DNA from 3 places in the Bacteroides acidifaciens genome. Region 2 is predicted to be linked to each of the others. Evidence: riboswitches for the same ligand, from Rfam matches in the RefSeq annotation. Region 2 holds a riboswitch; each other region holds the start of a gene.
What was found. A riboswitch is a leader RNA that binds a small molecule or an ion and turns the genes downstream of it on or off. The one in region 2 is predicted to bind cobalamin.

Region 1 (3,278 bases), 500 kb from region 2:
TTTTCACAAAGTAAGGTTCTTTTAAAAGAAGACAAAGAAGAAAAGAAAGAAATATTCTTTGTATAAAATGAAAAGGCATTATCTTTGTCTTCTATGTAATTCATAGAAGTTCAATATAATAACAGCCAATTATGAAAACGAATCTAAATATTCTTTCAATTGTATGTATTCTTTGTCTTTGTGCCTGCAAAAACGGCAATGCTTCCGGCTTAAACAAAACTGAAGTAGCACAGGATACTATCAAAACTTTCACATTACCCACCATCCCGACAATGATGACGGCGCCGGAACAACGGGCGGATTTCCTTGTCAAGCACTATTGGGATAACGTAAACTTTGCCGATACCAATTATATCCATCACCCCGAAGTGACCGAACAGGCTTGGTCGGACTATTGCGATATATTGAACCATGTTCCATTGGAAACTGCACAGCAAGCTATGCGGAAAACAATCGAACGGACAAACGTGGATAAGAAGGTATTCACTTACATCACCGACTTGGCAGACAAATATCTGTACGACCCTAACTCTCCGATGCGTAACGAAGAATTTTATATCCCTGTACTGGATGCCATGCTGGCTTCTCCCATACTGGAAGAAATAGAAAAGGTACGTCCCAAAGCCCGCCGTGAACTGGCTCAGAAAAACCGTATCGGAACCAAAGCATTGAACTTTAACTATACATTGTCTTCTGGCGCACAAGGCTCCCTTTATCAACAGAAATCGGACTATACCTTATTATTTATCAATAACCCGGGATGCCACGCCTGCACGGAAACAATCGAAGCATTAAAAAACGCCCCTATCATCAATCAGCTTCTATCTCAAAAGAAGTTGACCGTCCTCTCTATCTACCCCGACGAAGAACTGGACGAATGGCGGAAACATCTGAATGAATTCCCGAAGGAATGGATTAACGGATATGACAAGACTTTCGCTATCAAGGAGCAACAACTGTATGACTTGAAAGCCGTCCCTACCCTCTACCTTCTGAACAAAGACAAGACAGTACTTCTAAAGGATGCCACAGCGCAAACCATCGAAGAATACTTACTAATGAAAGGCGAACAATAAGCATCTCCCACGTCACCCACACACGTACACACACCGCATGCCCATACCACGTGCCACCCCGCATGGTTTCCCGGCCTCGTTTTTTCAGCGTCAAGCGCAGGTGTTTTCTTCGGCGTTAAGAAGGGCAGACTGTTTGAGCGTAGCGAGTTTCTGCCCTTTAGCCGGAGAAAGCACCGGAGTAGCTGAAAAAACGCAGCCTTGATTCTTTCTTTTTGGTTCTTTTTCTTTCGTATCAAGACGAAAGAAAAAGAACGCCCCCCTTTGCAAAAGCCAAATAAACTCCCTATCTTTGCCACGCATTGGTTCGCAGACCTCAAAAACATACGAGGAAAGCGATTAAAAGGGAATCAGGTGTAAATCCTGAACAGTCCCGCTGCTGTAAGTTCTATAAATATGTTGCGAGCAACCTACTTTTAGCCACTGGAAAGAAACTTCTGGGAAGGCGCCCGCAACAGGAACGAGTCAGAAGACCTGCCGTGCAACCAATTTCACTGCTTTCGAGGAAAAAGCGTTGAATCTAATGAACCGGACAATCCGTCTATCATTTCATTCATCATTCTGATTCAGAGAAAGTGTGTTTTAATTAATAAACTCTGCCAAGTTTATTTATGCGTGTCCGGTCGAAGGGATTTCGCCCGGACACTTTTAAAAGTGAAAAATAGATCAATAATAGGACAAGGATGAGACATATAAGGCTATACAAGAGTATCTGTGCAGTAATCTGCTGCCAGCTTTTATTCCCCGCACTTTTTGCGCAACAGCAAAAAGTGGATACAACGCATACATACTCCATCCCCGAAATTACAGTTTCCGATATTTACCAAACACGAGAGATACGTTCTACCGCTCCGCTACAAGTACTTTCCAAAGATGCGCTAAAGAACCTGCATGCTCTGCAAGTCTCTGATGCCGTGAAGCATTTTGCCGGAGTGACCGTGAAAGATTACGGTGGCATCGGCGGACTGAAAACCGTATCCATACGCAGCCTGGGCGCACAACACACAGCCGTAGGTTATGACGGAATCACCGTAACCGACTGCCAGACGGGTCAGATTGACATCGGTCGTTTCTCGCTCGATAACGTAGACCAGTTATCATTAAGCAACGGTCAAAGCGATAATATATTCCAGCCGGCACGTTTCTTCGCTTCGGCAGGAATACTGAATATACAGACACTTACTCCCCGTTTCGAAAAAGGGAAACGTACGAATATCAGCGCGGCTTTCAAGACCGGCTCATGGGGGCTGGTCAACCCATCGGTTCTGTTAGAGCGACAACTCAATTCTAAGTGGACAGTCACAGCCAATGGCGAATGGATGTCTTCAGACGGACAATACCCCTACACCCTGCACTACGGAAATACAGAGGGCGACCTGACGTCACGGGAGAAAAGAAAGAATACCGACGTACAGACTTTCCGTACCGAAGCCGGACTTTACGGCAACTTCTCCGATAAAGAGCAATGGCGATTGAAAGCCTATTACTTCCAATCTTCCCGAGGATTGCCGAAAGCCACTACACTTTATAACGACTATTCCTCACAACACCTGTGGGACAAGAATACATTTATACAAAGCCAATATAAGAAAGAGTTCAGCCACCAATGGGTATTGCAGACTTCCGCCAAATGGAACTGGAGCTATCAGCGTTACCTGGACCCCGACACCAAAAACTCTTCAGGAAAAACGGAAAACAGTTATTACCAACAGGAATACTATCTCTCCGCATCGGTATTATACAGATTATTGAACAATCTTTCATTTTCCCTTTCAACGGATGGGAGTATCAATACAATGGATACTAATCTTACTAATTTTGCGCAACCCACCCGCTATTCATGGCTGACGGCTTTTGCTGGAAAATATGTAAATGATTGGCTGACCATCTCCGCATCTGCTTTGGCAACTATCATCAACGAAGATGTCAAGGAAGGCGGCAGCGCCGGCAATCACCGCAAATTAACGCCTTATGTCAGCGCTTCATTCAAGCCTTTCCATAACGAAGAGTTCCGTATCCGTGCCTTCTATAAGGACATCTTCCGCCTGCCAAGTTTCAATGACTTATATTACCAGGAAGTGGGAAACACCAAACTGAAACCTGAAAATGCAAAGCAATATAATATCGGACTTACATACAGCAAGAATGTATGTACATTCATTCCTTATCTTTCGGCAACCGTTGATGCATACTATAACAAAGTAA
Region 2 (3,278 bases):
TTTTGGGGATATTTTTTAATATTAATTATTTTGCATCTTTTTGGCATGGAAATGAATGCGTATTTGGGTTACATATTCTTTCTGCTATTTGGATTATGGGCAGGCAGTGCTACGGCTTTGTCTGCAACTAGTTATATGAAAAAAATATATCGTGAGGAATTAGAGAAAAAGCAAAATTCTAAAGATTCTTAGCGTCCTAATATTCTAAATAATCTACCCTGATATAAGTTGACTAATCATCAATTTATATCAGGGTAATTTTTTTTATTTCCAGCAAATCAACCTACTCGAAATACATATCCAATTGCATACACAGCAGAAATTCATGATTTCCCAAATTTCTCTTCAATCTCCTTGAGATACTCTTCTTTCTTCTTCTTGAATTTCTCCGAAAGCGGATTGTAATGGCAGATAGATACATGATTCAAACGGATTTCATCCGTCTTCTGATTCTTCAGTTCCAGTTGTTCCTCTTCAGAAACACGACGAACATGAGTGCCCTTGAATAAATGATACTTTGACGTGTTTCTTAGCTCATGGACAAACTTCTTCTTTATGCGCCGAATCACTTGCATTTCTCTCCACGAATAAGGTTTATTTCTTCCTTCATTCACGAAATAACAGTTCAACTTGTTTTCCAACTCACGCAAACAGCACAAACGGGAAGAAACACTAAAAGGATTTTCAGCCGGAAGCTCCAATCTGAAGAATTCCACCCGTCCCCAAAATACAAGGTCACCCTTTGCAAACTTGCAAAAAAAGCAAGGACGGGACAAATCACCCTGAAGCAAAGAAGACAATGACTTTATAATCCGCGTGAGAATCTCCTGTTCCACACACGAATAAGGTTGTTCCACCTGACGGAAGAAATGTCCATAAGTACTTGCCAGCATTTCTTCTACATTTGACAAACGGCGCAAGCGCGACCCTTTACTAAGGGAACGTCCGCTCAACGGACAAACGACGTAGTCTTTTTTCATAATAAACATATTAAAATTAAGTTGCACAGTAATTTATTTATCTATATTAAAACTCGAAAGCCGTGTTGGGAAGATATGTATTTGCCCCTATTCCGTAACATTGGTTGCAATACATAAAAAAAGAGTGTTAATGATTGATTCTTTTTCCACTTTTGTATAGAAGATAAGAAAATAATTTCCGACTTTTGCAGTTGACATAAGAGGAAAGCGTATCGGTTCATGTCTGATTTAGAGAAAAGAAACAGACGAAAAACAAACACTTCACAAGTTAAATTCAAAAAAAAGTTTTCCAAAATGGAAAACTTTCTGTATCAGCAAGAAAGAAAAGTTTCCCGAAATTTAATGTTAAAAGCTAACCGGGGTATTGGATTATCTTCTATCTTTGTACCCGTTTTCGGAGCTAAAAAGAGGTTTAGTCAATGAGGGAACGCTGTGCAAATCGGCGACAGTACCCGCTGCTGTAATTCTCTGTGAATCCGCACACTATGCCACTGCACCGATAGGTGTGGGAAGGCGCTGCGAGGGAGGGATAAGTCAGAAGACCTGCCGGAAAGAATTGAAAATTGAGAATTGAGAATTAAAAAATTAAAGACTGGCTATACTAAACGCCTGCATGATTATTGGATTCTCTTTCTTCATTTTTCAATTTTTAATTTTCAATTATTAATTTATTAAAGCTTTCGGGAGTTAAAGTTATGAACTACGCGGAAATTTGTATCATCAAACGTGATGGTAAAAGAGAAGATTTCTCTATCAGTAAGATTAAGAATGCAATCAGCAAGGCATTCAGTGCAACGGGGATTCAGGATGAACAGCAGTTGGTGGCTGACATCACGATGAATGTAATCAGCCAATTTGCCACTCCTACGATTACCGTAGAGGAGATTCAGGATTTAGTGGAAAAGGCATTGATGAAGGTTCGGCCGGAAGTAGCGAAGAAGTATATCATCTATCGCGAATGGCGGAATACGGAACGGGACAAGAAAACCCAGATGAAGCACGTGATGGACGGTATCGTTGCCATCGACAAGAACGACGTCAACCTGAGCAACGCCAACATGAGCAGTCACACCCCTGCCGGACAAATGATGACTTTTGCATCTGAAGTGACCAAAGATTATACTTATAAATATCTGTTGCCGAAACGTTTTGCCGAAGCGCACCAGTTGGGCGACATTCATATCCATGACTTGGATTATTATCCGACCAAGACGACGACTTGCATCCAGTATGACATGGACGACCTCTTTGAACGCGGCTTCCGCACAAAGAACGGCAGCATCCGTACCCCGCAAAGTATCCAGAGCTACGCAACGTTGGCGACTATCATTTTCCAGACTAACCAGAACGAGCAGCACGGCGGACAAGCGATTCCTGCTTTCGACTTCTTCATGGCGAAAGGGGTGGCTAAATCTTTCCGTAAGCACCTAGCTTCGTTCATCAATTTCTATGTGGCGATGGAGAACGGCAATCAGGCGGACGAGAAGGCAATCCGCACGTTGATTGAGGAGTATCTGCCGTCTATCAAGTCTACCGAGGCGGAACGCGAAACGCTGCGCATCGCTTTGATAGCCCTGCAAATCATTATAGATAAGGAACACTTGGCACGCATCACGGAGAAGGCATACCAGCAGACCCGCAAGGATACACACCAGGCAATGGAAGGATTTATCCATAACCTGAACACGATGCACTCACGCGGCGGTAACCAGGTGGTGTTCAGTTCTATCAATTACGGTACGGATACTTCTGCCGAAGGTCGGATGGTGATTGAGGAATTGCTGAAAGCTACCATCGAGGGCTTGGGCACACGGGGCGAGGTTCCTGTATTCCCGATTCAGATTTTCAAGGTGAAGGACGGGGTGTCTTACTCGAAAAAGGACTTTGAGAAAGCAATGAAAGCGGAGAATATAGAGGACGCGATGAAAGACCGTTACGAAGCTCCGAACTTTGACTTGTTGCTGAAGGCTTGCCAGACTACCGCAAAGGCGTTGTTCCCGAACTTCATGTTCCTCGATACGCCTTTCAACACGAACGAGAAATGGAAAGCGGACGACCCGAAACGTTACATCTACGAATTGGCGACAATGGGTTGCCGCACACGTGTGTTTGAAAATGTGGCGGGAGAAAAATCGTCTTTAGGACGCGGCAATCTTTCTTTCACCACGCTGAACATGCCGAGACTGGCTATCGAAGCCCGTATCAAGGCGGAGAACCTGATAGAGGACGAACGCAACACGGATGCTATCGAGCAGAAAGCGAAAGAGATTTTCATCGAATCCGTACACAATATGGCTG
Region 3 (3,278 bases), 110 kb from region 2:
CCGCCCCGGCATCGGATAATTGAGTACCACATCGTAATATTGGTTCAGCGCATTGTTCATCTCTATCGAGGCCTTCAACAGATAACGACTACGAATCCGAAACTCCTTTTGCAAGGAAAAATCATGTGTGTACCACGGTTCCACATAGTTACGCGGAATATTATTCACAGCCCCGTTATAACGCTCACCTACATAAATAAAACTGTAATTCAACGTCCACGTACCATATTCTACTCCCGCAATCACCGAGCCGCTATGCCAGGGAGTATAAGGAATCTGGTCGCCATACGAAGACAGTTTCTTCCCGTTGATTTTTGTAAAATCCTGCGCTTTCGCGAAAGAATAAGAAAGATTGGTATTCATCCTTACCGGTCCTGCATGACCGAATACAGCCGCCGAAACATCTAGCCCCTTACTCTCCACTTTTCCCATATTTGTCATCATCCAGCGAAAACTGCTCCCGGTAGGCGCAGCAATAATCTTATCTGTAATCGCGGCATAGTAAATATCAGCCTGTACAGAAATCCGGTCAATAAATCCTTTTTTGAATGTCTTTTGATAACTTCCACCAATATTAAATTGGTCGGTAAATTCCGGATTCAACTGACTAAAGCCTATTTGCGCATAATAAAGGTCATTAAAAGTAGGCAAACGGAAGATACGCTTATAGAAAGCACGCAAATTAAAATCATGGTTGTGGAAAGGTTTATACCCGACGATAAATGCCGGAGAAAGTTCCGATTTGTCAGGGGCTTGCACATTATTACGAACTTTCTCGATAACGAATGTCCCCAACACATCAGCCTGTAATTTCCATTTTCCCAGATTCAACGCCGTAGCCAGTGCCGCCCAAGTTGTATAGCGTTGCGGGAACGTGAAAGGAGTCCCTACTCCACGCATGACGGCATTCAACTTATTATATTGAAAATCGACAGACAAAGACACATCCCATACAGGCAGAATGCTATACATATTCACCACCGACAAATACCAGTCCTGCTGATAATAGGTATTATCGAACTGCATCTTTTTTGTCACACTCTCTTGCAGAAACTGCACTGTATCCCTTGAAAGATAATGTGTATAGTCATAGGCAAACTTCCCGTTCAGTTGCAACTTATATTTCGGGGTGACATCTTTCACAAATGTAGCTTGGGCAAAGAAATTCTTATCCCCCTGCCGTTCTCCATTCTGCCATACATTTTTCACGATAGCTCCGGGCAGTCCTCTGTCCGAATCATAATAATACAGTTTAGCCTGCCAATAGCCGTTATGAATAATGCCATATACACCGGCTTCGATACGATAAGCCTCAATATCACTGTTCCATCGGGTAGCTGTCGTATCATAAGCCACTTTACCCTCCTGATTCAAACGTCTGTAACGGAACTTATATTGCCCGTCGGATTTCGTATATTCACCGCTCAGACTCAAGCTAAGGTAATCGTTCAGTTTATGTTCCAACCGGATGGAAGGATTAATCAACTGGATACTTCCTGCCTTATAGCGCACCAGCAGATTCGTTTTCTTTCCTGTTTCAAACTTCGGTTTCCGAGCTTTCATATATACAGCCGAAGCCGAAGCAAAGTCTTTGGCGGACTGGAATATCTCACTTTTTTGTCCGTTATAAAGAGATAATTCTTCCAAATCATCCAGCGAAAAACGCCCCAAATCAACCACTCCGTTTTGTGCGTTTCCAATCTGAATGCCGTCATAAAACACACCGACATGGTGAGAACCCATATTACGGACATCTATCGTCTTCAATCCGCCCATACCACCGTAATCCTTGATTTGCACGCCGGAAAAGTAGCGCAAAGCATCAGCTACATTATGCGTATTCAGTCGTTCCAGTTGCAGCCCGTTCAGCCGTTGGGCAGGGATTACTTCTTTATACGGCTTCGCCGTGACCACTACCTCATCCAAGTGTTGCAAACTATCCAAACGACTTTGAGCTCCCAGCAACGCCGGAAGTCCCAAACAACCTACTGTCCATAGAATTTTTCGAATCATTCCTCTTGTCATCTCGTCTGTTTATTTTCTTTCAATTATAAACTTCCAGGAATATACAAAGACAGAAAAGGGCAGTCTGCTCCCCTTCAAAAAGAGCATAAGTCAGCGTCCTGCACAAACAGACACTGCGCACTTTGTACGTCGCACAAAAACAAGTACTATGTGATTGCTATAAACTGCACTCTTCAAACTCTAATCCCGGAAAGTTTCAAGAATTCAACTTTGGCAGGTCTTCTGACTTACTCCATTTTCCTAACGCCCTTCCCATTCCTCCAAAGCGGAACAGTGGATTTGAGTATTGTAGGAAAACTTTTGGCGGAGCTTACAGCAGCGGGTCTGTTCAGGATTTACACCTGATTCCCTTTTCACCACTCTTTCCGTAGAATCGGAAAAGTGACACCAAAATTTCTAGGGACAAAGATACACAAATAGAAACAAATCGGAAGAAAAATCCAACTAAAATAAAAACAAACTAATAATAAGTCCTATCTTTGCCGTTCGAAAGGACCCACTATTATTTTTTCTAATTAAACATCTTATAAAAGTGAAATCTCCTGCTCTGACTATCACGTTACTTTGCCTGCTCTTTTTGGCAAGCTGTATCACCCGTAATAAGACATCTCTGGAAGCATTCAACCAAGATGTATATACCCCTGAATACGCTTCGGGATTTAAAATTCTGGGTGCCGAGAACGCCACCAGCACACTTATACAGATTACCAACCCGTGGCAAGGCGCCAACGATGTAACAATGTCCTATTTTGTTACACGCAACGGTGAGCAAGCGCCTGCCGGATTCAACGGTCCCATCATCCCTGCCGGAGCCAAACAAATTGTATGCATGTCTTCTTCCTACATCGCCATGCTCGATGAACTAGGAGAAATCAACCGGATTGTCGGAGTTTCGGGCATTGATTATATCGCCAATCCCTACATCCTTGCCCACAAAGATTCAATCAAGGATATGGGTCCTGAAATGAACTACGAACTGCTGATTGGATTAAAACCCGACGTAGTTTTGCTCTATGGCATAGGTGACGCCCAAACCGCTGTAACAGACAAGTTGAAAGAACTTTCCATACCTTATTTATATATGGGTGAATATCTGGAAGAATCACCGCTCGGCAAGGCCGAATGGATGATTGTCCTTTCCGAACTGACAGACAAGCGGGAAAAGGGAATAGAAATATTCCGGGAAATCCCCCAACGGTATTATGCACTGAAAGCCCTCACGGATTCCGTCAGCCAGCGCCCTACCGTTATGT

Region 1: linked by a shared signal. The riboswitch ahead of CLIN57ABFB40_RS03420 (TonB-dependent receptor plug domain-containing protein) and the one ahead of CLIN57ABFB40_RS01470 (anaerobic ribonucleoside triphosphate reductase) in region 2 are both predicted to bind cobalamin.
Region 3: linked by a shared signal. The riboswitch ahead of CLIN57ABFB40_RS01010 (TonB-dependent receptor) and the one ahead of CLIN57ABFB40_RS01470 (anaerobic ribonucleoside triphosphate reductase) in region 2 are both predicted to bind cobalamin.

Annotation. Positions count from the first base shown of each region.
Region 1 covers NZ_CAEUHO010000001.1:859,869-863,146, reverse strand. Annotated here, with positions in the region: gene CLIN57ABFB40_RS03430 (DUF5106 domain-containing protein) at 132-1,076, shown strand; gene CLIN57ABFB40_RS03425 (hypothetical protein) at 1,167-1,376, opposite strand; cobalamin riboswitch at 1,360-1,570, shown strand; gene CLIN57ABFB40_RS03420 (TonB-dependent receptor plug domain-containing protein) at 1,757-3,278, shown strand, end outside.
Region 2 covers NZ_CAEUHO010000001.1:356,484-359,761, reverse strand. Annotated here, with positions in the region: gene CLIN57ABFB40_RS01480 (hypothetical protein) at 1-192, shown strand, start outside; gene CLIN57ABFB40_RS01475 (hypothetical protein) at 324-980, opposite strand; cobalamin riboswitch at 1,359-1,546, shown strand; gene CLIN57ABFB40_RS01470 (anaerobic ribonucleoside triphosphate reductase) at 1,676-3,278, shown strand, end outside.
Region 3 covers NZ_CAEUHO010000001.1:244,574-247,851, reverse strand. Annotated here, with positions in the region: gene CLIN57ABFB40_RS01010 (TonB-dependent receptor) at 1-2,013, opposite strand, end outside; cobalamin riboswitch at 2,220-2,432, opposite strand; gene CLIN57ABFB40_RS01005 (ABC transporter substrate-binding protein) at 2,558-3,278, shown strand, end outside.